Regions from separate parts of the Citrobacter sp. CRE-46 genome, predicted to be linked through region 2. Evidence: predicted binding sites of a transcription regulator. Region 2 holds the regulator's gene; the other holds the start of a gene.
The links. Region 2 encodes LexA, which represses DNA repair genes until DNA is damaged. Its sites were predicted from a motif close to TNCTGTATGTACATACAGNA; they were not measured.

Region 1 (11,396 bases), 2.4 Mb from region 2:
TTGGTTTTCTCGACCGATTTACCGGCGCGGTGGTACTAACGGGCGACGTCTCCGCCGTTGAGTACGCGCTAAAACAGGTAACCCGAACGCTGGGCGAAATGATGCGTTTTACCGCTTGCCCCATCACCCGGACGTAATCTCATGAAACGCATCATGCTAATCGGACCCAGCCAGTGCGGAAAAACGTCGCTCACGCAATGCATGCGGGGAGAAGCGCTTCACTATCAGAAGACCCAGGCCATAGTCTGGTCGCCCGCAGCGATAGATACACCGGGCGAATATCTTGAAAACCGCTGTCTGTACAGTGCGCTGCTGACCAGCGCCTGTGAAGCAGACATCATCGCGCTGGTCCTCAATGCTGACGCGCCGTGGTCGCCATTTTCTCCCGGTTTCACAGGCCCAATGAACCGACCCGTTATTGGCCTCGTCACTAAAGCCGATTTAGCCAATCCGCAGCGCATTTCCCTCGTTGAGAGCTGGTTAGTCGAGGCTGGCGCGCAAAAAGTGTTTGTCACCAGCGCGCTGGAGAATACAGGGATCGATGAGATGTTCATTTTTCTGAATGCAAAGGAACTTTCATGTCTCACAAAATAATGGCCATTAACGCGGGGAGTTCCTCGCTTAAGTTTCAGCTGCTGGCGATGCCGCAAGGTGAAATGATTTGTCAGGGGTTGATCGAGCGTATTGGTATGTCTGATGCGCAGGTCACCCTTAAAACGCCTGCGCAAAAATGGCAGGAAACATTGCCCGTAGCCGATCACCGTGAAGCAGTGACGCTGCTCCTGGAAAAACTGCTCAACCACAATATTATCAGCAGTCTGCAGGAGATCGACGGCGTGGGGCATCGCGTCGCACACGGCGGGGAATCTTTTAAAGATTCCGCACTGGTAACCGATGAAACGCTGGCGGAAATTGATCGCCTTGCGGAACTGGCCCCGCTACATAACCCGGTAAATGCGTTGGGAATTGCAGTATTTCGCCAGCTATTACCCGAAACGCCAGCCGTGGCGGTTTTTGACACCGCTTTTCATCAGACGCTTGACGAGCCTTCTTTCATTTATCCCCTGCCCTGGCGTTACTATTCAGAGCTGGGTATTCGTCGTTACGGATTTCATGGCACCAGCCACAAATATGTCAGCGCCCAGCTTGCTGAAAAGTTAGGGGTGCCCCTCAGCGCCCTGCGCGTCGTTTGTTGTCATCTTGGCAACGGCAGCAGCATCTGCGCCATCAAAGGTGGTCAATCAGTTAATACCTCTATGGGGTTTACGCCGCAGTCTGGCGTGATGATGGGCACGCGAAGCGGCGATATTGACCCATCGATTTTGCCATGGATTGCCCTGCGCGAAGGCAAAACACCGCAGCAGCTCAACCAATTGCTCAACAATGAGTCCGGACTACTAGGTGTCTCTGGCATCTCACCTGACTATCGCGATGTTGAACATGCCGCAGATGCAGGTAATCATCAGGCGGCGCTGGCGTTGACGCTTTTTGCCGAGCGCATTCGCGCCACCATTGGCAGCTATATTATGCAGATGGGCGGCCTGGACGCGCTGGTATTTACCGGTGGGATCGGCGAGAACTCAGCGCGAGCGCGAGCGGCAATTTGTCGCAATCTGAATTTCCTGGGACTGGCCGTCGATGAAGAAAAAAATCAGCGAAACGCCACGTTTATTCAGACAGAAAATGCGCTGGTTAAAGTGGCGGTGATTAATACCAATGAAGAGCTGATGATAGCGCAGGACGTTATGCGTTTAGCGATATCAGAAACTGTGACATTGGGCATTCCCGCTTAGCGCTGCCGCACCGCAAATTGCGGCAAATCATGGTAATAGCATGATCGCCATGACACTATGCGCCGAAGATTGCTGATCACAAAGGTGAAGACGTGGCTGTTGCGCAATGTCCCGCATCGTGCGGAGAACTTATCCAGGGCTGGATTCTGGGCAGTGAGAAATTAGTCTCCTGCCCGGTCGAATGGTATAGCACCGTTGAAGTCACTTCAGGCTCGCCGCTGGCAGAGGAACGTCCACTTTCACGGGCGATGGTTAATCGGCTATTGCAGCACTGGCAATACCCGGCGCAGATGAGTCAGGATATCCGAATTGATGTCCAGTCAACTATTCCCATCGCTAAAGGAATGGCCAGCAGCACTGCAGATATTGCCGCCACCGCTGTCGCCACAGCACATCATCTGGGCCATCACCTGGATGAGCCTACGCTGGCGCAACTTTGCGTTTCGCTGGAGCCTACCGACAGCACCGTTTTTCGTAAGCTTACCCTTTTCGATCATAACGACGCCTCCACGCAAATTGCCTGCGAAGCCCAGCCTCAACTCGATCTGCTGGTTCTCGAAAGCCCGGAAACATTGCGCACTGCTGATTATCACCGTATTCCGCGTCATTCCGGGTTACAGGCAGGTGCTCCGGCCCTCAAACGAGCATGGGAAAAGGTACAGGAAGCTTGTATCAGCCAAAATCCTTACCGGATGGGCGAAGCCGCCACGCTAAGCGCAACCGCCAGCCAGTTGCTGTTACCGAAACCAGATTTTGATTCACTATTAGCGCTGGTAGAGGAATGTGATTTATACGGCGTTAACGTTGCGCACAGCGGCAGCGTTGTCGGCCTGATGCTGGACAGAACGCGTCATGATGTGGATTACATAAAATGGATGCTGACACAGAAAAAACTGACGGTTCACTGGCCAGAACAGCATTTATTGCGAATGGTCGCAGGCGGAGTTGAACTGCAATAAGGGTCGCCGCACAGCAGCGACCCGGACAAGCATAAATCGTTACTCAGCTTTCGCTTCGCCGTTTTTCAGTTCACCCATGGCTTTCAGCTTCTTAGAAATATCGCGGCGCTCTTTTGAGATCTCAGCATTTTTGATGATGTAATCATCAACGCGATCTTCGTAATCGCTTTTCATGCTAGCGATAATACCCTGAATCGCTTCCACGCTCATGCCTGGCTTGATGTAGTCGCTCAGGTTGTCCAACAGCAGGACACGTTTCTGGTTGTCACGGATCTTTTTCTCAACGTCCTGGATTTCACGTTGCAGTTTGTTTTTACGACGGAACAGACGAACAAATTCCAGCACGTCCTGGAAAGAAGGCTTGGTAGTTTCCATTTTTACACCCCTGATAATGTGAGATTCGGATTCGTTTAAACAACGGCTAAAGTGGGTCAACATTACTTTCATGCCCGCCATACTTCAAGTTGCATCTGCATCGACAATGCATGGTTGAAACCTGAATTATCGAGGGTAAAGCCATTGCAGTTACCAATGGTTTTAGCCTTTTACAGTATCATACCTCTAATCGTTGCTGAATCGAAGCAGCAGTGAAACCAATCCCCTCGTCTGCTCTTTATTTGCGCAGCGCGCGACAGATTAAATGAGAAAGTAACTCCAGCTGTCGCGCCATCTCCATATTCAACCAAACGTAGCCGTGAATAGGCGTTTCCGCGACATTATTGCCCTTATGCTCAGCGATAAGCTGACGCAGCTCCACCACGGTATCATTGAGCTTCTCCGTATTGGCAAGTACTGGCTGCGGATTACCTTCATATAATGCATGCGTTATTGTCAGTAGCGCCTGCTGCGTCCTGAGCTGGGTTTCACGCAAAGTATGCGCATTCAACATAACAAAGTGACTGGTACGGCTGGCCCAGAGCGCATTGATTTGCAACTCGAGCATGCAGACGAGGTTACGATTAACCGTCTGAATAGCTTCAAAAATGGATTTTTGAATATGCGTTTCTTTACTGGCAGGGACGATGAGCCCGCGCATTTTGACAACCTCGCTCAACAGCTGTTGTAAATGCTTCTCCAGTCGCGGTTGTTCAAGCAGATTGGGGGAGAGCGCCGCCTGGTACACCCGATTGTACCCCGTTACGCAATGCGCCAGTTGAATACGCCAGTGTATAAATGCCCGTTGTGGCCACACGCCGGTAAACAGCATTGCCAGCAACGATCCAAGAATAACGTCGCCGCCACGCCATAACGCCGTATTCATATCCCCAGCGGGAGCACCCACTACAACGGCAAGCGTAATACCAATCAACAGCGCCTGATACGGTTTTTTGCCCAATGCCAGCCAACCGCAGAGAAACATCGCCACCGCGCACCATATCAGCATCAGCGGAAGCGAAAAAAGCTCCAGACGCAGGGCCACCAGCCCAAGCACCGATCCCAGGATCGTGCCGCCAATACGTTCAAAAGCTCTGGGAACAACGTTCCCCCAAAAAGAAATAGGCCCCATGATCACCACCAGCGTGATCAGAGGCCATGTACCTTCAGGAATGTTTAACAGGCGTACCAACAGAAAAGTGAGAATAAACGCAAGCGCAATGCGAATACCGTGCACTACACGATAATGACGATACAAACGAATTTCAAAAGGGCTCAGTGACTTATTGGCACGCACTCATGCACTCCGTCAGCGAATAGCAAAGAACAAGATTGTACTCGTTTATTGCCTGAAAATATCATCCTGATTTGCATCAAAAACAGTTACTTCGACTGCACCGGTATGTACATTTCAATGTCCCAGTAGCCATCCTCGATGCCATTGTTCATGTACACTTCAAAGCAGGGTTTAGCAGCTATTTCGAAAGTCGTATCTTGCGTCAGGCAGTCAAAAAACTGGTACCACGGCGTCGCAAAGTCATGATTTTCTACACGCGCAACGGCAACAGCATAGTCGCCACCCGCCACTTCGGTCAGGATCACCCCTTCGCTGTTTTCCGGGATCGCAAAATCTTCAGGCACAGATACCACGGTATCGCAACGCAGTTTCTCCGCCGGGACAACGTCAGGATTGTCGTAATAAACGGCTATCCATTCCAGCGGAACAATTTGCTTCCCGTCGACCCACTTCATTAACTGCTCAAAACCTTGCTTTACCGTTTGTTCCCACGGACCAACCATGTGAAAACCGGCAATCCTGCGTTTATCGACCTGTTTAATCTCGTACTCCATATAACCTCCGTGATTATACTGTATGTATATACAGTATAATTTTTAGGTATTACGGCCACAAGTAAATAGTGATTATTATGTGAGCAGATTCGCACTCTTGCCAGTCAGGCATTCCAGGAAATAACTACGCCTTGTGGTGGAAATAATCGCTCAGACGCGAGAAAACGCCACCTTCGCTGACGGACTCCAGCGTAACCAGAGGCCAGTGCGCCACCAGCTTATCCCGATCGTAGAGTTCAATTTCACCCACACGCTGATGTGCCGCGATTGGTGCAACCAGTTCTTTCTTATCAAGGACATATTTTGCTTTAATGTTAGCCACTTCCGCTTTAGGCAGGGCCATCCAGAAATCCTGCTCGGTGCCCAGGCTGATTTTTTCTTTGTCGCCATACCAGATCCGTTCAGTACCGACCTGCTTACCGCTACGCAAAACCTGCACCGTATCGAAGTTTTGTTGTCCCCATTGCAGCAGCTTACGCGCCTGGTCTTCACGGCCTTTCGCACTCTCCGCCCCCATCACAACCGCAATCAGTCGACGTTGTCCATCAACGGCGGAAGCGATCAGATTGAACCCGGCACCGGACGTATGCCCTGTCTTCAGACCATCCACGTTCATGGTTTTATCCCACAACAGGCCATTACGGTTTTGCTGCGTGATTCCGTTCCAGGTAAGGCTTTTCTCACTGTACATATGGTAGAAATCCGGTTCACCATGGATGATAGCTCGCGACAATACGGCCAGATCGTAAGCAGAGCTATGCTGACCTGGCGCATCCAGACCATGAACCGTTTCAAAATGGGTATCCTGCAGGTTCAGCTTTTGCGCATAGTTGTTCATCATCGCCACAAACTGCGGTTGTCCCCCGGCGATGTAATCAGCCAGCGCCACGCAGGCATCATTCCCGGAATCAACAATTAGCCCGCGGCTGAGGTCGCGCACCGAAACGCGATCGCCTTGTTTCAGGAACATCAAGGATGAACCGACGAATACCGGATTGTCTTTCGCCCAGGCATCACGCCCAACGGTGACAATATCGGTTGGACTAATGCGCTTACTGTCGATTGCGCGGTCAACAACATAGCCGGTCATCAGCTTGGTCAAACTGGCGGGGTTACGTTGCTGGTGTTCATTACCGGCTGTCAGAATTTGGCCCGTGGTGTAATCCATTAATACCCACGCCCCGGCATTTATCGCAGGCGGCTGTGGGGCGAAGCTGACGGCATCGGTCGCCCAGGCGGACGTAAAACTCATCGTGAATAGTGAAGCGGCAATAAACAAACGGCGTTTCAACAGCATGTCCTCAGAAAAGGGATAAATAGCCGTTCTTTTTACGGAAGTTCTGTCGAACAAACTTGAATAAATTGCAAGAAAATGTGACATAAGGCACATTTTCTTGCTGTCATACAAGGCTGTCAGAGACAAACCGCGCGCGAAATTATCCTTTGCGTGGCGCAGTCTCTGCGTGATGGCTGCGATGGCGATGGTAGCCGTCGAACATACTGCGGAAAATTTGCCCTGGCGTGTCGCCCAGCGTACACAGGTAAATATGTGCGCAGATGAACAGTAAGCCGACAATCGCTAACGCCATATGCAGCACCAGCATTATCGGCCCCGCCCCTGACACCTGCGGGTAGAGACATAACAACCCGGTGATGATCAACAGCGGAACCAGCGCGTACATAATGGCCAGGTAGGCCAGTTGTTGCAGTGGGTTAAATTTGTCCTTTGCCGTTGCGGCAAACGGGTGCGGCTCGCCCTTCATGATGCCATACAGATAAAAACGCGTTTGCAGCAGGCAGCGTGATATTAACCCGTTTAACTTCACGCGATAATGGCAGCCGTTGCCGCTGGTTGCGTTTATTAACACAAAGCCAATCCAGAAGGCCAGCAATGCGAAGCCGCACCAGGTATGTACCTGCACCATCAACACTACCGGCCCGACAGAGAAGTGGCCAAACAGGCCGCTCAGCAAAAGCAGAATAAAGAGCAGCGCATTTCCCCAGTGCCAACGGCGAACAGCCAGCGAATAGAGGTACTCCCGGTGCTCCTCTCCGGTTACCGTTTTTGGCGCCAGCATCCGACGTAACAGCGCGTGCGTGACCAGGCCCGCAATCATCAGCACAACAATAACGCCCGCATAAATGAGCCACAGCGGCCAGTAGTCCGGCGCATAGTTAAGTTCCGCTCCCCAGATAGAATTCATACTTTACCCTCCTGATGGATCTCTTTACGCCGATAAACACTCACCGGGCCACTACGCGTATCCTGCTGGCGATAAACCTCTTTTTGATTGATCCAGTGCTGGATTTCCGGGTCATCGCGACGACCAAACTTCAACGCATCCGTCGGACAAACGGAAACGCAGGCGGGCGACTGTTCAACATCCAGACGGGTATCCGCGCAGAAATTACATTTGTCTGCGATTCCCGTTTGCGGATTGAGGTAGCGCACATGGAACGGACAAGCAGCGACGCAGTAGTCACAGCCAATACAGCGGGACTTATCCACCTGCACAATGCCGTTTTCATCGCGGAATGATGCACCGGTTGGACAAACGCTGACGCACGGCGCATCTTCACAATGCTGGCAAGAAACACGAACAAACTGGAAATGGGAAAGCGCCTCGGGTTCATGTTCCGGTGAACGGATCTGTACCTGTAAGCGGCTAAAACCTTCAGGCACGTCATTCAGTACCTTGCAGGCAACCGTACACGCCTGACAACCAATGCAGCGTTTTTCGTCATGCAGCATGACATAAGGGTTTGTTGATTGATTCATGATGTACTCCTTTCTCATGCCCGACGAAGCGTAACGCCAGCGGTGTGGACCACCGTACCTGACACCGGACTGGTGACATGCGGAAGCAAATTACCGCAATGAATACCGTGCGTCGTCGCGGCTGTTTTGGCTCCTGCCTTGGCGCCAAATCCCATATAGACGAATAGCGTATCGGGTCGAATACCGGCGGTGACCAGCGCTTTGCCTTTTTCCTTACCGGTTGCATTTTCCAGCCAGATGTCATCGCCGCTTTTGATGCCTTTTTCACGGGCCGTTTGCGGGTGGATCCACACCGCGTTGTCCCACATCAGCTCACTCAGCAGTGGCACATATTGCGTTGCGCCATTGGTATGAACCGCCACTTTGCCCTGAATAAAATAGAGTTCATTGTCGCCTTTGAGCGCAAAATTGCGGGCGCGAGGAACACCGTAGCCTGGCAGGAGTGTTTCCAGCTCGGCAGAGTAGAGTTCGATTTTTCCTGACGGGGATTTAAAACGCAGCTGCTCACCATAAGTGCCGTCGCTATCAACCGCTACCGCACCCGGATAGCGTGCCACAAACTGACGCACCGCTTCGGGTTCGCGCAGCAATAACGGAACACCCCACTCGCGATACCCTTTCTGACGCAGCTCAGCAGATAACGCATGATCGCCATTAAGCTGGTACAACTGGCGCGTTTGCATATCCTGCCATGGGTAGAATTGCCCAAGGCCTAACTGAACAGCCAGTTCTTTCCAGATTTGCCAGCTCGGACGCGCGTCACCGATAGGCTCAACCACCTGCTGACGCAAGGCATAGGCTGGATTCAGGCCCGACATATCAGAAACTTCTTCATCGCGTTCAAGGTAAGTACATTCAGGCAAAAGATAATCGGCATACGCCGCGCTTTCGCTTAAATAAACATCGCAACTGACCACCAGGTCGAGCTGTTCAACGGTCTTGACCAGGTCTGGTCGACAGGTCACGGTCTGGAAAGGGTTGTGTCGGGACATGATCCATCCCTTCACCGGATACGGCGTTTGCTTTAAGACGGCATCAATAATGCTTTGCACTACGCCGCCGCCGGCCGCGATGTACTTGAACTGCGGGGCCACCAGATCGATACGCTGCGCCGTTGGCTTGGGTAATTTGGCATCGGGTTTTGCCAGCACGGGAGCAACTTTCTCTCCGGCCAGCTTATTGTACGTTGCCGCCGCTTTTTTCTGATACAACCCACCCTCACGCTCAATATTTCCAAGTAACACATTGAGGGTGAAAATCATGCGCCGCATGTCAATTTCTTCTTGCGAAAACGTCGCACGATGACCCGGACTGACAATGGCGTGAGGGGCGCAGGCGGCCATTTCGCGGGTGACGCGGATAATCACATCGGCAGGCACATCAGCGAGCTTTTGCGCCCATTCCGGCGTGCTCTCCTGGACCGCCTCAGCCAGTTGGTCAAACCCTGTGGTGTAGCGTGCCACAAAGTCTGCGTCATACAGATTTTCTTTGATCATGACATGACACATGGCCATCAGCACCGGTAGGTCACCGCCAGGCTTAAGCGCATGCCATTCATCCGCTTTGCTGGAGAAGACGGACAAACGGGGATCAAAGCTGACCATCTTCGCGCCCTTTTCCTGCGCGGTCATCAATTCATGGGTGTCGGCAACCTCAATGCCTTCATAGAGGTTATGGCCAAAAGAGACCATATAACGGGTATTGACGATATCCATGGCTAAATCGCCACCCATCATAACTTTAGCGGCAATCGCTTTTCCGGCGGGGCATGTCGAGGCGTGAGTAAACGTGTTCGGCGATCCAAAAGCCGTCGCGAGGTGAAATAAATGGCCGGAAAGCGAACCGGACTTGGAAGAGAATACGACCCCCTCAGGACCATGCTGCGCTTTTATTGCCGTCATTTTTTCGGCAATTTCTTTATATGCCTGCTGCCAGCTAATTACCTGCCACTCACCGCTCCCGCGAGGTCCTGTGCGTTTCATCGGTTTAACAATACGATGCGGGTCGTTGACCAGGCTAACACCGCTGCCTCCGCGCGCGCAGACACGCGTCCCCTGCTGAGGCGCATTAGGGTTTCCTTGAATAAAAACCGTCTTATTATTAATTACCTGAGCCTGAATTGGGCAGCGAAAAGAACACATTTCGCACAAACTTGGCGTCAGGGATGTTTTCCCTTTTATGTGCTCGGGAGAATTCCGCGCCAGTGCGCCTGGTGGAAAACTGCCTATCGCACAGGCTGAGCAACCTATACCCACCCCTCGTAAAAAATTACGCCGACTTATGCTCATATAACCTCCTGTTATTAGATATATCCAATTATTATATGGAGTTTATATTATTAATTTTTAACCTCACTCACATTTTATTACAATGCATACAAGCGCATTAATAGAAATATAAGGCCGTTGTTTTTAAAAGACTTTTAAAACATCCAGAAAACAGAAAATGAAATAACAATAATGGTTATCAATTAACTTATTTCCCAAGGTGTGATTTTAAGAAAGTTTATTCCAGTAATTTCCTTTAACGGTAAGAAAATAATTAATCATTCGTTCAAAGCCGTGTTTAGCGCAATTTTCTTGCGTAGGCCATTCCGCATCGATAATCCTCTTGCTGATTACCTCGCTATTTTTTGGTATTCTTGGATAAGCGCTAAATTGATCCCGGACATAACTGAACAATGAATGACGGCAAGCAGCAACCTGGTTTTCTCTTCCACGATTACGAGACTTTTGGTACCCATCCGGCGCTGGACAGACCCGCGCAATTTGCGGCTATCCGCACAGATAATGATTTCAACATTATCGGTGAACCTGAAGTCTTTTATTGCAAACCCGCAGATGATTATCTACCACAGCCCGAGGCGGTACTGATTACCGGCATCACCCCGCAAGAAGCACGTGAAAAGGGAGAAAATGAAGCTGCTTTTGCTGCGCGTATTCACGCCCTGTTTACCGTACCGAAAACCTGTATTCTGGGCTATAACAACGTGCGCTTCGATGATGAAGTGACGCGAAATATCCTGTATCGCAATTTCTATGATCCCTATGCCTGGAGCTGGCAGAACGATAATTCGCGCTGGGATCTGCTGGATGTAATGCGTGCCTGCTATGCCCTGCGTCCTGAAGGTATTAACTGGCCGGAAAACGACGATGGCTTGCCCAGCTTCCGCCTGGAACATTTGACCAAAGCGAATGGGATTGAGCATGCCAACACCCACGATGCAATGGCCGATGTGTATGCCACGATTGCGATGGCGCAATTAGTCAAGTCACGCCAGCCACGTCTGTTTGAATATCTCTATAGCCATCGTAATAAGCACAAACTGGCGGCGCTAATTGATGTGCCGCAGATGAAGCCGCTGGTCCATGTCTCGGGCATGTTCGGCGCATGGCGCGGTAACACCAGTTGGGTGGCGCCACTGGCCTGGCATCCGGAAAATCGCAACGCGGTTATCATGGTCGATCTGGCCGGTGATATTTCACCGCTGCTCGAACTGGACAGCGACGCGCTGCGTGAGCGGCTCTATACCGCTAAGGCTGATCTGGGAGATAACCCCGCAGTGCCGGTTAAACTGGTGCACATCAACAAATGTCCGGTACTGGCACAGGCGAACACCCTGCGCCCGGAAGATGCCGA
Region 2 (11,396 bases):
TCAGGAAGTGTGGAAAGAAGGCGATAAGAGCTTCTACTTCGACACCAACGTCGCCTACTCCGTAGCACAGCAGAATGACTGGGAAGGAACTGATCCAGCCTTCCGTGAAGCCAACGTGCAGGGTAAAAACCTGATTGAATGGCTGCCAGGCTCTACTATCTGGGCTGGTAAGCGCTTCTACCAACGTCATGACGTGCACATGATCGACTTCTACTACTGGGATATTTCAGGTCCTGGCGCCGGTATTGAAAACATCGATCTGGGCTTCGGTAAACTGTCTCTGGCCGCGAGCCGTTCTCAGGAAGCGGGGGGTTCATACGCGTTCAGTAGCCAGAATATCTATGATCGTACCAAAGACACCGCCAACGACGTATTTGACGTTCGTTTAGCGCAGTTGGCAACGAACACTGACGGTATGTTGGAACTGGGTGTTGACTACGGTCGTGCGAATACGACAGATGATTACAGCCTGGCAGACGGCGCATCAAAAGATGGCTGGATGTTCACCGCTGAACATACTCAGAGCATGCTGAAGGGCTACAACAAGTTTGTTGTTCAGTACGCGACAGACTCCATGACCACGCAGGGTAAAGGTTTGAACCAGGGTTCTTACGGTTCTTCTTCCTTCACCATTACTAATCCAGATGGTAGTAAAACCAATTACGCCAATAACGTGATTAATAACAACGGTAGCCTGGTGCGTATTCTCGACCACGGCGCCATTTCCCTGGGCGACAAATGGGATCTGATGTACGTCGGTATGTACCAGAACCTCGATATGGATAACGATCTGGGTACCGAATGGTACACCGTCGGTATCCGCCCGATGTACAAATGGACGCCAATCATGAGCACCCTGATGGAAGTCGGCTACGACAACGTCAAATCTCAGCAGACTGGCGATCGTAACAGCCAGTACAAAATCACCCTCGCGCAACAGTGGCAGGCTGGCGACAGCATCTGGTCCCGCCCGGCAATTCGTGTCTTCGCAACCTATGCCAAGTGGGATGAGGAGTGGGGCTACGTCAAAAATGGAAACGACGTAACCAAATACGCAGCTGCAACGAACTCTGGTATCAGCACCACCAGCCGTGGCGACAGCGATGAGTGGTCCTTCGGTGCTCAGATGGAAATCTGGTGGTAATTCAGCACTAACCTGACGTAAAGACCGAAAGAGGGGCGTAAGCCCCTCTTGATTACGGTTTAGCGCGCTATTGCCTGGCCACCGCTGAACCCATGCTATCTGAGGTGATAACAATGAAAATGAAGAAAAGTCTCGTTGCCCTTTGTTTATCTGCAGGGTTATTTGCCAGCGCGCCTGGCATCAGCCTGGCCGATGTGAATATTGTTCCGCAGAACACTACCGCGGCGCCTGCTATTCCCACTGCAGCGTTGCAACAGCTAACCTGGACGCCTGTTGATCAATCCAAAACTCAGTCCACGCAGCTTGCGAGCGCGGGCCAGCGTTTGGATGTTGCTGGAATTACCGGTCCGGTCGCGGCCTGGAGCGTACCGGCCAATATTGGCGAGTTAACTCTGACGCTAACCAGTGAAGTAAACAAACAAACCAGCGTATTTGCGCCAAACGTCTTAATTCTTGATCAGAACATGACGCCATCTGCGTTCTTCCCCAGCAGCTATTTCACCTACCAGGAGCCCGGCGTGATGAGTGCCGATCGCCTGGAAGGCGTAATGCGTCTGACGCCAGCGCTGGGCCAGCAAAAGCTCTATGTTCTGGTCTTTACGACGGATAAAGACCTCCAACAGACCACGACCCTGCTTGATCCGGCAAAAGCCTATGCCAAGGGCGTCGGTAACGCCGTTCCCGATATTCCGGACCCGATCGCGCGTCATACCACCGATGGTCTGTTGAAATTGAAAGTCAAAACCAGCTCGTCCTCCAGTGTGTTGGTGGGGCCGCTATTCGGTTCTTCCGGCCCTGGCCCTGTCACTGTCGGCAATACCGCAGCGCCTGCAGTGACTTATGCGGCTCCGGCAGCAGCGGTTGCAGCTCCTGCGCCGCAGCCGGTGAAGAAAAGTGAGCCGATGCTGAACGACACCGAAACCTATTTTAATCAGGCGATTAAGGATGCCGTGGCGAAAGGCGATGTCGATAAAGCGCTGAAGCTGCTTGATGAAGCTGAACGTCTGGGATCCAAATCAGCCCGATCCACCTTTATCAGCAGTGTAAAAGGCAAGGGGTAAACATCTCCCCACATTGTTGATTTTGCAACAACTGGTGCGTCTCCTGGCGCACCTTTTTTTATCCTTCAGTGCGAATTGTTACGCTTATGTTGCTCTGTCGATCACTTAATTGTGTTTGCTCACCCCGTAATGCCTTTTCTGCGATACAATGCCTTTAGGTTATAAATCGGAGAGTAAGGCATGCCACACCCTGCGTTAACGCAACTGCGTGCGCTGCGTTATTTTGATGCGATCCCGGCGCTGGACCCGCAACTGCTCGACTGGTTGTTACTGGAAGATTCCATGACCAAACGTTTTGAGCAGCAGGGCAAAGAAGTCACCGTCACGTTGATTCGCGAAGCGTTCGTTGGGCAAAATGAGGTGGCTGAAGAACTGACGCTGCTGCCTAAAGAGTCCCGCTATTGGTTACGCGAAATCCTGTTATGCGCGGATGGTGAACCCTGGCTTGCCGGGCGTACCGTGGTGCCTGAATCCACCCTGTGTGGCCCTGAACTGGCCTTACAAAACCTGGGGAAAACACCGCTCGGACGCTACCTGTTTACGTCATCGACATTGACCCGAGATTTTATTGAGATTGGCCGCGATGCAGCGCTGTGGGGGCGTCGTTCCCGCCTGCGGCTGAGCGGTAAGCCGTTGATGCTTACCGAGCTTTTTCTGCCTGCATCGCCGTTGTACTGAGAGGAAGATAAAGATGGAGTGGAGTCTGACGCAGAATAAGCTGCTGGCGTTTCACCGCTTGATGCGTACGGATAAGCCAATCGGCGCCTTACTGCTGCTCTGGCCTACGCTGTGGGCATTATGGGTAGCAACCCCTGGTATGCCGCAACTGTGGATCCTGGCGGTTTTTGTCGCCGGCGTATGGTTAATGCGCGCTGCCGGATGCGTGGTGAATGACTATGCCGACAGGAAGTTTGACGGCCACGTTAAGCGTACCGCGAATCGACCGCTGCCGAGCGGGGCTGTCACCGAGAAAGAAGCCCGAACGCTGTTTGTCGTACTGGTATTGCTGGCCTTCCTGCTGGTATTGACGCTCAATACGATGACCATTTTGTTGTCCGTTGCGGCACTAGCGCTGGCGTGGGTTTACCCGTTTATGAAGCGCTATACGCATCTGCCGCAGGTGGTGCTGGGGGCGGCGTTTGGCTGGTCGATCCCGATGGCGTTCGCCGCCGTGAGCGAGTCTGTACCGCTGAGCTGCTGGCTGATGTTCCTCGCCAATATCCTCTGGGCGGTGGCCTATGATACGCAGTATGCAATGGTTGACCGCGATGATGACCTGAAGATCGGTATTAAATCGACCGCGATTCTGTTCGGCCAGAACGACAAGCTGATTATTGGTATTCTGCAGGTGGGCGTGCTGGTGCTGATGGCGCTGGTGGGCTGGTTAAACGGGTTGGGGCTGGGCTATTACTGGTCTCTGTTAGTGGCTGGGGCGCTGTTTGTGTATCAGCAGAAACTGATCGTCAACCGTGAACGTGACGCCTGCTTTAAAGCGTTTATGAACAATAACTATGTTGGTCTGGTGCTGTTCTTAGGCCTGGCAATGAGCTACTGGCATTTTTGAGTTTGGCTTAGCCTGCAAAATAAAAACCGGTCATTTCGACCGGTTTTTTTATGCTTACTCGCCTTGTGTGGCGCTCTCGATGGTCAGACGCACATCCGACGTGACCAGTTCGGCCAGCATCTGATAGATCTTCATCGTCTCTTCCGGTTCGGCATCTCCGGTATCGCTGATATATCCTTCGTCACGCAGCGTCAGCACCAGAGAGCTGAACACGGCCTTGTCGAAGAATTCCGGCGCGTTAATGCCATGCAGGACGGAAAGACGCTGTGCCACGGTGCGGCTCTCTTTCTCCAGCGTACCACGGTTGATAGATGGGTTAGCGCTCAGCAGCCAGAAGGTAATAGCGTAGCGCTGCAACGTCTCACGAGCACCCGCCGCCAGCAGCTGTAGCGTACGGGAGCGGGCCGGATTGATATGCAGTTCGTCATCGTCCAGGGTGATGAGTCCCTGGCGCTGCATTTCGCTGGCCAGTTCGTCGATCACGCCAGCGAGTTCGTCACGCTCCCAGCGCAGGAACAGCTCCGCTTTCAGCATTGGGTATAGCGCTTCAATATGCTGCAGCAGCGCGGCGCGTGAAATATGACGATGCTGGGTTACGATGGCCGCCATTAACGAAGGCAGAACCAGCATATGCGCAATGTTGTTGCGGTAGTACGTCATCAATACCGCCTGCTCACGCGGCAGAATGATGATGTCGCCAATGGTGTCTTTCTCGACCTCAAACTTGTTCATCTGCAAGGCATGGTCAATCAGTTCACTGGCGCTCTGCGCAGGAACCGTCGCATCCGGGGCATACGGTACGTTGCGCAGTAGACTCAGATAGCAATCGAGTTGTTCAGTCAACTGCTCACGGGTCAGAGAGCGCTGGCGGGAAGCCAGTAACGCGGTACAGCACAGGTTCATGGCGTTGGCCGCGCCTGCGTTGTTAATGCGTACCATCAGATCGGCGGCAATGTTATTTACCGTCGGCGTCAGCCAGGCAGGACGGATAGACTCAATAGGATCGATAGATTCACGCCACTCCGGCACGTGCTGGTTGAGGTAAGTCATCAACGGCATCGGCTCGCCAAAGTTAACGTAACCCTGACCCAGATTACGCAGCTTGCTTAAGCCACGCAGCATTTGCGGCAGGCTCTCTTTCTCTTTCGTCGCGCCCCGCAGCTCTTTCGCATACGTGCCCACTTCCATGACGTGCTCGTAGCCGATGTAGATCGGTACGAGGGTAATCGGACGCGTACCGCCGCGCAGCATCGCCTGAATGGTCATCGACAGCGTGCCGGTTTTCGGGTCAAGCAAACGACCAGTACGTGAACGACCGCCTTCGACAAAGTACTCAACCGAGTAGCCGCGGCTGAACAACTCGCCCAGGTATTCGCGGAAAACGGTGGAATAAAGCTTGTTGCCCTTGAAGGTACGACGAATAAAGAACGCGCCCAGACGGCGGAAGATCGGACCTGCTGGCCAGAAATTCAGGTTGATGCCTGCCGCGATGTGCGGCGGAACCAGACCCTGATGATACAGCACGTACGACAGCAGCATATAGTCCATATGGCTGCGGTGGCACGGAACATAGACGATTTCGTGGCCATCGTGCGCCAACTGGCGTACACGCTCTGCATTATGAACGTTAATCCCCTGATACAGACGGTTCCAGGTAAAGCCCAGAATACGGTCTGTCAGACGGATCATCTCGTAGGAGAAGTTGGCGGCAATCTCTTCCATCAGCGCTATCGCATTTTGCTGCGCTTTTTCGTGGGAGATTTTTTTACTGCGCGCTTCATCTTCTACCGCGCGCGCGATAGCTTTTGAGGCCAACAGCTTGTTAAACAGATCCTGTCGGGCAGGGAGGCGCGGACCGACTGCGGCCAGGCGCTGGCGTGCAAAGTGCATACGCGCTACGCGCGCCAATTTCTGGGCGATAATTTTATCTGTACCGTGTTCATCCGCCATACGACGCAGGGAAACCGACGGGGAGAAGCGGACAAAGCTGTCGCGACCCAGCCAGGACACAGCAAAGAATTTTTGTACGCCGTTCAGCATACGCAGCGGCGGGTTGACCTCGCCTTTTTCGCGCCCGGGCGCACGGCCAAACATCACCGAAACCGGCACCATCTGCACATCCAGGTCTGGATTGCTGCGATGCAAGTCGAGATAGTTATGGAATAGCTTAATAGACTCTTCTTTTGGCGTGTAATAGGTGAAGACACGTGGGCCGCCGTGAATAAACACGTAGCGCGGCAGTAGAGTTCCGTCTATCTCCAGCGGTTCCAGGGGATCCGGGAGATCGTGCGCCAGACATTGGGCGCGCAGCGTCAGCAAGTCTGCTTTGGAGTTGTACGGTAGGACGTACATAATGGGGCGAGAAGTATCGAGCCCCAATTCCGGTGCGGGTTCCGCCGGAATAGACTTGCTTTTTACCAGTACGCTTAATGGTAAATTCAGTAATTTGTAGTAAATTCGTGGCCAGCCGGACATAAACGATGTAAAGCCTCTGGTTAATAATGCAAATGCGCTGCAAGGATATCAGAAAGTTTAGTGAATTTCTGGTGTATCCGGTCATACTTCGCGCTGCTTTGCCACACCCTGAAACAAACGGGGTAACGTTACAATGACATTGACGCTAATAATGTAAAAAGGTTCTTTTTGATGGCCAATAATACCACTGGATTCACCCGAATTATCAAAGCTGCAGGCTATTCCTGGAAAGGTTTTCGCGCCGCATGGATTAATGAGGCGGCATTTCGTCAGGAAAGCGTTGCCGTTCTGCTAGGCGTTGCCATCGCCTGCTGGCTGGACGTCGACGCCATTACGCGCGTGTTGCTGATTGGTTCCGTGATGCTGGTGATGATCGTTGAAATTCTTAACAGTGCGATAGAGGCGGTGGTTGATCGTATCGGTTCCGAGTACCACGAACTGTCTGGTCGTGCGAAAGACATGGGGTCGGCGGCGGTATTGCTGTCGATTTTTGTCGCCCTGATCACCTGGGGCATCCTGTTGTGGTCGCATTTGCGATAAAGATTCCACAACTTCATCATTCTCCTGTTTTTTGTGCAGTTTGCGGTTCCAAAATCACCTTTAGCTGTATATACTCACAGCATAACTGTATATACACCCAGGGGGCGGAATGAAAGCGTTAACGGCCAGGCAGCAAGAGGTGTTTGATCTTATTAGAGATCACATTAGCCAGACAGGTATGCCACCGACGCGTGCGGAGATCGCGCAGCGTTTGGGGTTCCGTTCCCCAAACGCTGCTGAAGAACATCTGAAAGCGCTGGCGCGTAAAGGCGTGCTGGAAATTGTATCCGGCGCATCGCGTGGTATTCGTCTGTTGCAGGAAGAAGAAGAAGGTTTACCGCTTGTCGGGCGCGTTGCGGCAGGTGAGCCACTTCTGGCGCAGCAACACATCGAAGGCCATTATCAGGTCGATCCTTCACTGTTCAAACCGAACGCCGATTTTCTGCTGCGCGTCAGCGGTATGTCGATGAAAGACATCGGGATTATGGACGGTGATTTGCTGGCCGTGCATAAAACACAGGATGTGCGTAACGGTCAGGTTGTTGTCGCGCGCATTGACGACGAAGTGACGGTGAAGCGCCTGAAAAAACAGGGCAACAAGGTTGAACTCCTGCCAGAAAACAGCGAATTCAAACCCATTGTGGTCGACCTGCGCGAGCAAAACTTCACTATTGAAGGGCTGGCGGTAGGCGTCATTCGTAACGGGGAATGGCTGTAATACTCTGTTGAGTCCCTGTAGGCCGGATAAGACGTTTGCGTCGCCATCCGGCAACTCGCCCGGTGGCACTGCGCTTACCGGGCCAGGGCAACATCTTCCAGTACCTCTAACTTCTTTTCAGGCTCTATTTCATGCCTTTCTTTACCTCCTCCGACAAAGCACTCTGGCGTCTTGCCTTACCGATGATCTTCTCCAATATCACCGTTCCCTTGCTGGGATTGGTCGATACCGCGGTCATTGGTCATCTGGATAGTCCGGTCTATCTTGGCGGCGTTGCCGTTGGCGCCACCGCGACCAGTTTTCTCTTTATGTTGCTGCTTTTTTTACGCATGAGCACCACAGGTCTTACCGCCCAGGCATTTGGCGCGAAAAATCCGCAGGCACTGGCGCGTGCGCTGGTGCAGCCGCTAATGCTGGCGCTGGGGGCGGGGCTGCTTATCGCACTGTTTCGGACGCCGATTATCGATCTGGCTCTGCATATTGTCGGCGGCAGTGAAGCCGTACTGGAGCAGGCCCGACGTTTCCTGGAAATCCGTTGGTTAAGCGCCCCCGCCTCGCTGGCGAATCTGGTACTGCTCGGCTGGCTGCTTGGCGTTCAGTATGCACGGGCGCCGGTTATCCTGCTGATTGTCGGTAATGTTCTCAATATTGTGCTCGATTTATGGCTGGTGATGGGCCTGCATATGAACGTGCAGGGCGCGGCGCTGGCGACGGTCACCGCCGAATATGCCACCTTGCTGATCGGTCTGTTAATGGTACGCAAAGTCCTGCATATGCGCGGAATTTCGCTGGCAATGTTGAAACAGGCCTGGCGTGGCAATTTCCGCCGCTTACTGGCGCTTAACCGCGACATCATGCTGCGCTCGCTGTTGCTACAGCTCTGTTTCGGTGCCATTACGGTGCTGGGCGCGCGCCTGGGGAGCGATATCATTGCGGTAAATGCCGTTCTGATGACCCTGCTGACCTTTACCGCCTACGCGCTGGACGGGTTTGCCTACGCCGTTGAAGCGCATTCTGGTCAGGCCTATGGCGCACGGGATGGCAGCCAGTTACTGGATGTCTGGCGCGCAGCCTGCCGACAGTCCGGTCTTGTGGCGATTCTGTTTTCGCTGGTTTATGCCCTGTTTGGCGAGCACATTATAGCGTTGCTGACCTCGCTCCCGCAGATTCAACTGCTGGCCGATCGTTATCTTATCTGGCAGGTGATTTTGCCGCTGGTTGGCGTCTGGTGTTATTTGCTGGACGGTATGTTTATCGGCGCAACACGGGCTGCAGAAATGCGCAACAGCATGGCCGTTGCCGCCGCGGGATTCGCATTAACGTTACTGGCTTTACCGCTGCTGGGTAACCACGGTTTGTGGCTGGCACTCACTGTGTTTCTCGCCCTGCGCGGGCTTTCACTGGCCTTTATCTGGCGACGTCACTGGCGCAACGGGACGTGGTTCGTTGAAGCCTGACGGTTAAAAATTCTGAATAGTGAATCGAATGCCGAATCAGTGACTACACTTATTCTCACGTCCAGCAGAAAAGATAGCGGAGTTGGACGAGATACTCTGGCTATTCACAACCTAACGATGAGGATTTGATGATGAATAAAGACGAAGTCGGCGGCAACTGGAAACAGTTCAAAGGTAAAGTGAAAGAGCAATGGGGCAAACTGACCGACGATGATATGACGGTCATTGAAGGCAAACGTGACCAACTGGTCGGTAAAGTCCAGGAGCGTTACGGTTATGCAAAAGATCAGGCGGAGAAAGAAGTCACTGACTGGGAAACCCGCAACGATTACCGCTGGTAATTAGTCCCCTCCTGAGAGTACAAGGATGTACGCTCTCTGGCTTAGCGACCGACTTTCTTTTTCACCAGAATTGAGTGGTCATGCTGACATTCGCCTGGATGGCGACAGGCTTCAACCTCCACGCATGCCGGGCACAGCCCGTGAGCTTCAATCACGTTATGCCGCAGAGCAAAACCCATTTTTGCCGCCAGCATATGCATGATGTCTTCCACACCTTCCGCACACTCTTCTTTTACCACGCCACAGCGATCGCAAATAAACATCGCAGAACTGTGGGTCGGTTGATCGAACAGGTGACACAGCACGTAGCTGTTGGTCGATTCCACTTTATGTACAAAACCTTGTTCCAGCAGAAAATCGAGCGCACGATAAACGGTCGGTGGCTTGGCCTGCGGCTCGGTTTCCCGTAGCAGGTCGAGCAGGTCATAAGCGCTAATAGCGCCTTCCTGCAGGCTCATCAGGCGCAGCACTTCGAGGCGCTGTGGCGTTAGCCGCACGTTGCGTTGCGCACAGAGTTTTTCAGCTTGAGCCAATAACTCCTGCGTGGTGGTTTTGTCCATTTGGCGCCTCGATTTGTGTGAAAGGTTAATCCCTTACTTTATCATGTTCTGCTTAAAACGCCGAGATCCGCCGCTGTGTGCTATACCTGACGCATCGTATTCTGGAGAATCCACATGAAAAGACCCGACTGTATTCGCCACTGGCGAGAGGTGGAGGGGGCTGATGACTCCACCTACCCCGACAGCAATGAACTTTTTGCTATTGGCGCGCCGCTTGCCCGTAAACTGGGGTTAGGAAGACTAGGTATTCATCATGAACGCCTGCCGCCGGGGCGTCGCACATCTTATCCTCATGCCGAAAGCGATGAAGAAGAGTTTATCTATGTGCTGGAAGGTTATCCGGAAGCCTGGATTAACGGCTATTTATGGAAGCTCGAACCTGGCGACAGCGTCGGTTTTCCGGCAGGAACCGGGGTGTGCCACACCTTTATCAATAACACCAGTGAAGAGGTGCGCTTGCTGGTCGTGGGTGAGGCAAACAAAAAATATAATCGCATTTATTACCCGCTTAACCCGGTCTATGCCGCCACGCGCGAGGATCGCTGGGTTGACCATCCGCCGCAGTTTTTTGGCCCACATGACGGCAAGCCGGGGCGCAAATAACGCTCTGTGAGAATATGCTGTGCGAGCCACGATGATGGGGCGCACTATCGCATCGGTCTATGCTATAGTAGCGCCCCTTTTTTAACCGGATGCTTGAATATTCGCCATGCTGCCTGAATCTCAGTCTACCGCTTTTCCCGCTCATCGTTTTTCTATCGCGCCGATGCTCGACTGGACGGACAGACATTGCCGCTACTTTTTGCGCTTACTGTCCCGCCAGACGCTGCTGTATACGGAGATGGTGACCACCGGAGCGATCATTCATGGTAAAGGCGATTATCTGGCGTATAGCGAAGAAGAACATCCGCTCGCGTTGCAACTGGGCGGGAGCGATCCGGCTGCGCTGGCGCAGTGTGCGAAGCTCGCTGAACAGCGGGGCTATGACGAAATTAACCTCAACGTGGGTTGTCCTTCCGACCGCGTACAGAATGGCATGTTTGGCGCCTGTCTGATGGGGAATGCGCAACTGGTCGCCGATTGCGTCAAGGCGATGCGCGATGTGGTGTCGATTCCGGTGACGGTGAAGACCCGAATCGGCATTGATGATCAGGACAGCTACGAATTCCTGTGCGATTTCATCAACACGGTATCTGGCAACGGCGAATGCGAGATGTTCATCATTCACGCCCGCAAGGCCTGGCTGTCCGGGTTAAGCCCGAAGGAAAACCGCGAGATCCCACCGCTGGATTATGACCGTGTTTATCAGTTAAAGCGTGATTTCCCGCATCTGACGATGTCGATCAACGGCGGTATTAAATCGCTGGAAGAAGCGAAAAAGCATCTGCAGCATATGGATGGCGTGATGGTGGGGCGTGAAGCCTATCAAAATCCCGGAATTCTGGCGTCGGTCGACCGCGAAATTTTTGACGCCGCTACTCATGATGCCGATCCGGTCGCCGTGGTGCGTGCCATGTACCCATATATTGAGCGTGA

Region 1: a site for LexA is predicted at 4,995-5,014, ahead of sbmC (DNA gyrase inhibitor SbmC). Genes of this name have one in related genera too.

The regions. Positions count from the first base shown of each region.
Region 1 is NZ_CM184341.1:2,049,734-2,061,129, reverse strand. Features, by position in the region: gene pduU (propanediol utilization microcompartment protein PduU) at 1-137, shown strand, start outside; gene pduV (propanediol utilization protein PduV) at 142-594, shown strand; gene AC534G_RS09655 (acetate/propionate family kinase) at 579-1,793, shown strand; gene AC534G_RS09650 (GHMP family kinase ATP-binding protein) at 1,886-2,752, shown strand; gene AC534G_RS09645 (DUF496 family protein) at 2,792-3,127, opposite strand; gene AC534G_RS09640 (FUSC family protein) at 3,366-4,424, opposite strand; gene sbmC (DNA gyrase inhibitor SbmC) at 4,511-4,978, opposite strand; gene dacD (serine-type D-Ala-D-Ala carboxypeptidase DacD) at 5,103-6,275, opposite strand; gene phsC (thiosulfate reductase cytochrome B subunit) at 6,415-7,182, opposite strand; gene phsB (thiosulfate reductase electron transport protein PhsB) at 7,179-7,757, opposite strand; gene phsA (thiosulfate reductase PhsA) at 7,772-10,045, opposite strand; gene sbcB (exodeoxyribonuclease I) at 10,438-11,396, shown strand, end outside.
Region 2 is NZ_CM184341.1:4,867,970-4,879,365, reverse strand. Features, by position in the region: gene AC534G_RS23685 (maltoporin) at 1-1,144, shown strand, start outside; gene malM (maltose operon protein MalM) at 1,258-2,205, shown strand; gene ubiC (chorismate lyase) at 2,386-2,883, shown strand; gene ubiA (4-hydroxybenzoate octaprenyltransferase) at 2,897-3,769, shown strand; gene plsB (glycerol-3-phosphate 1-O-acyltransferase PlsB) at 3,824-6,244, opposite strand; gene AC534G_RS23660 (diacylglycerol kinase) at 6,416-6,784, shown strand; gene lexA (transcriptional repressor LexA) at 6,894-7,502, shown strand; gene dinF (MATE family efflux transporter DinF) at 7,634-8,959, shown strand; gene AC534G_RS23645 (CsbD family protein) at 9,091-9,300, shown strand; gene zur (zinc uptake transcriptional repressor Zur) at 9,342-9,860, opposite strand; gene AC534G_RS23635 (cupin domain-containing protein) at 9,975-10,463, shown strand; gene dusA (tRNA dihydrouridine(20/20a) synthase DusA) at 10,570-11,396, shown strand, end outside.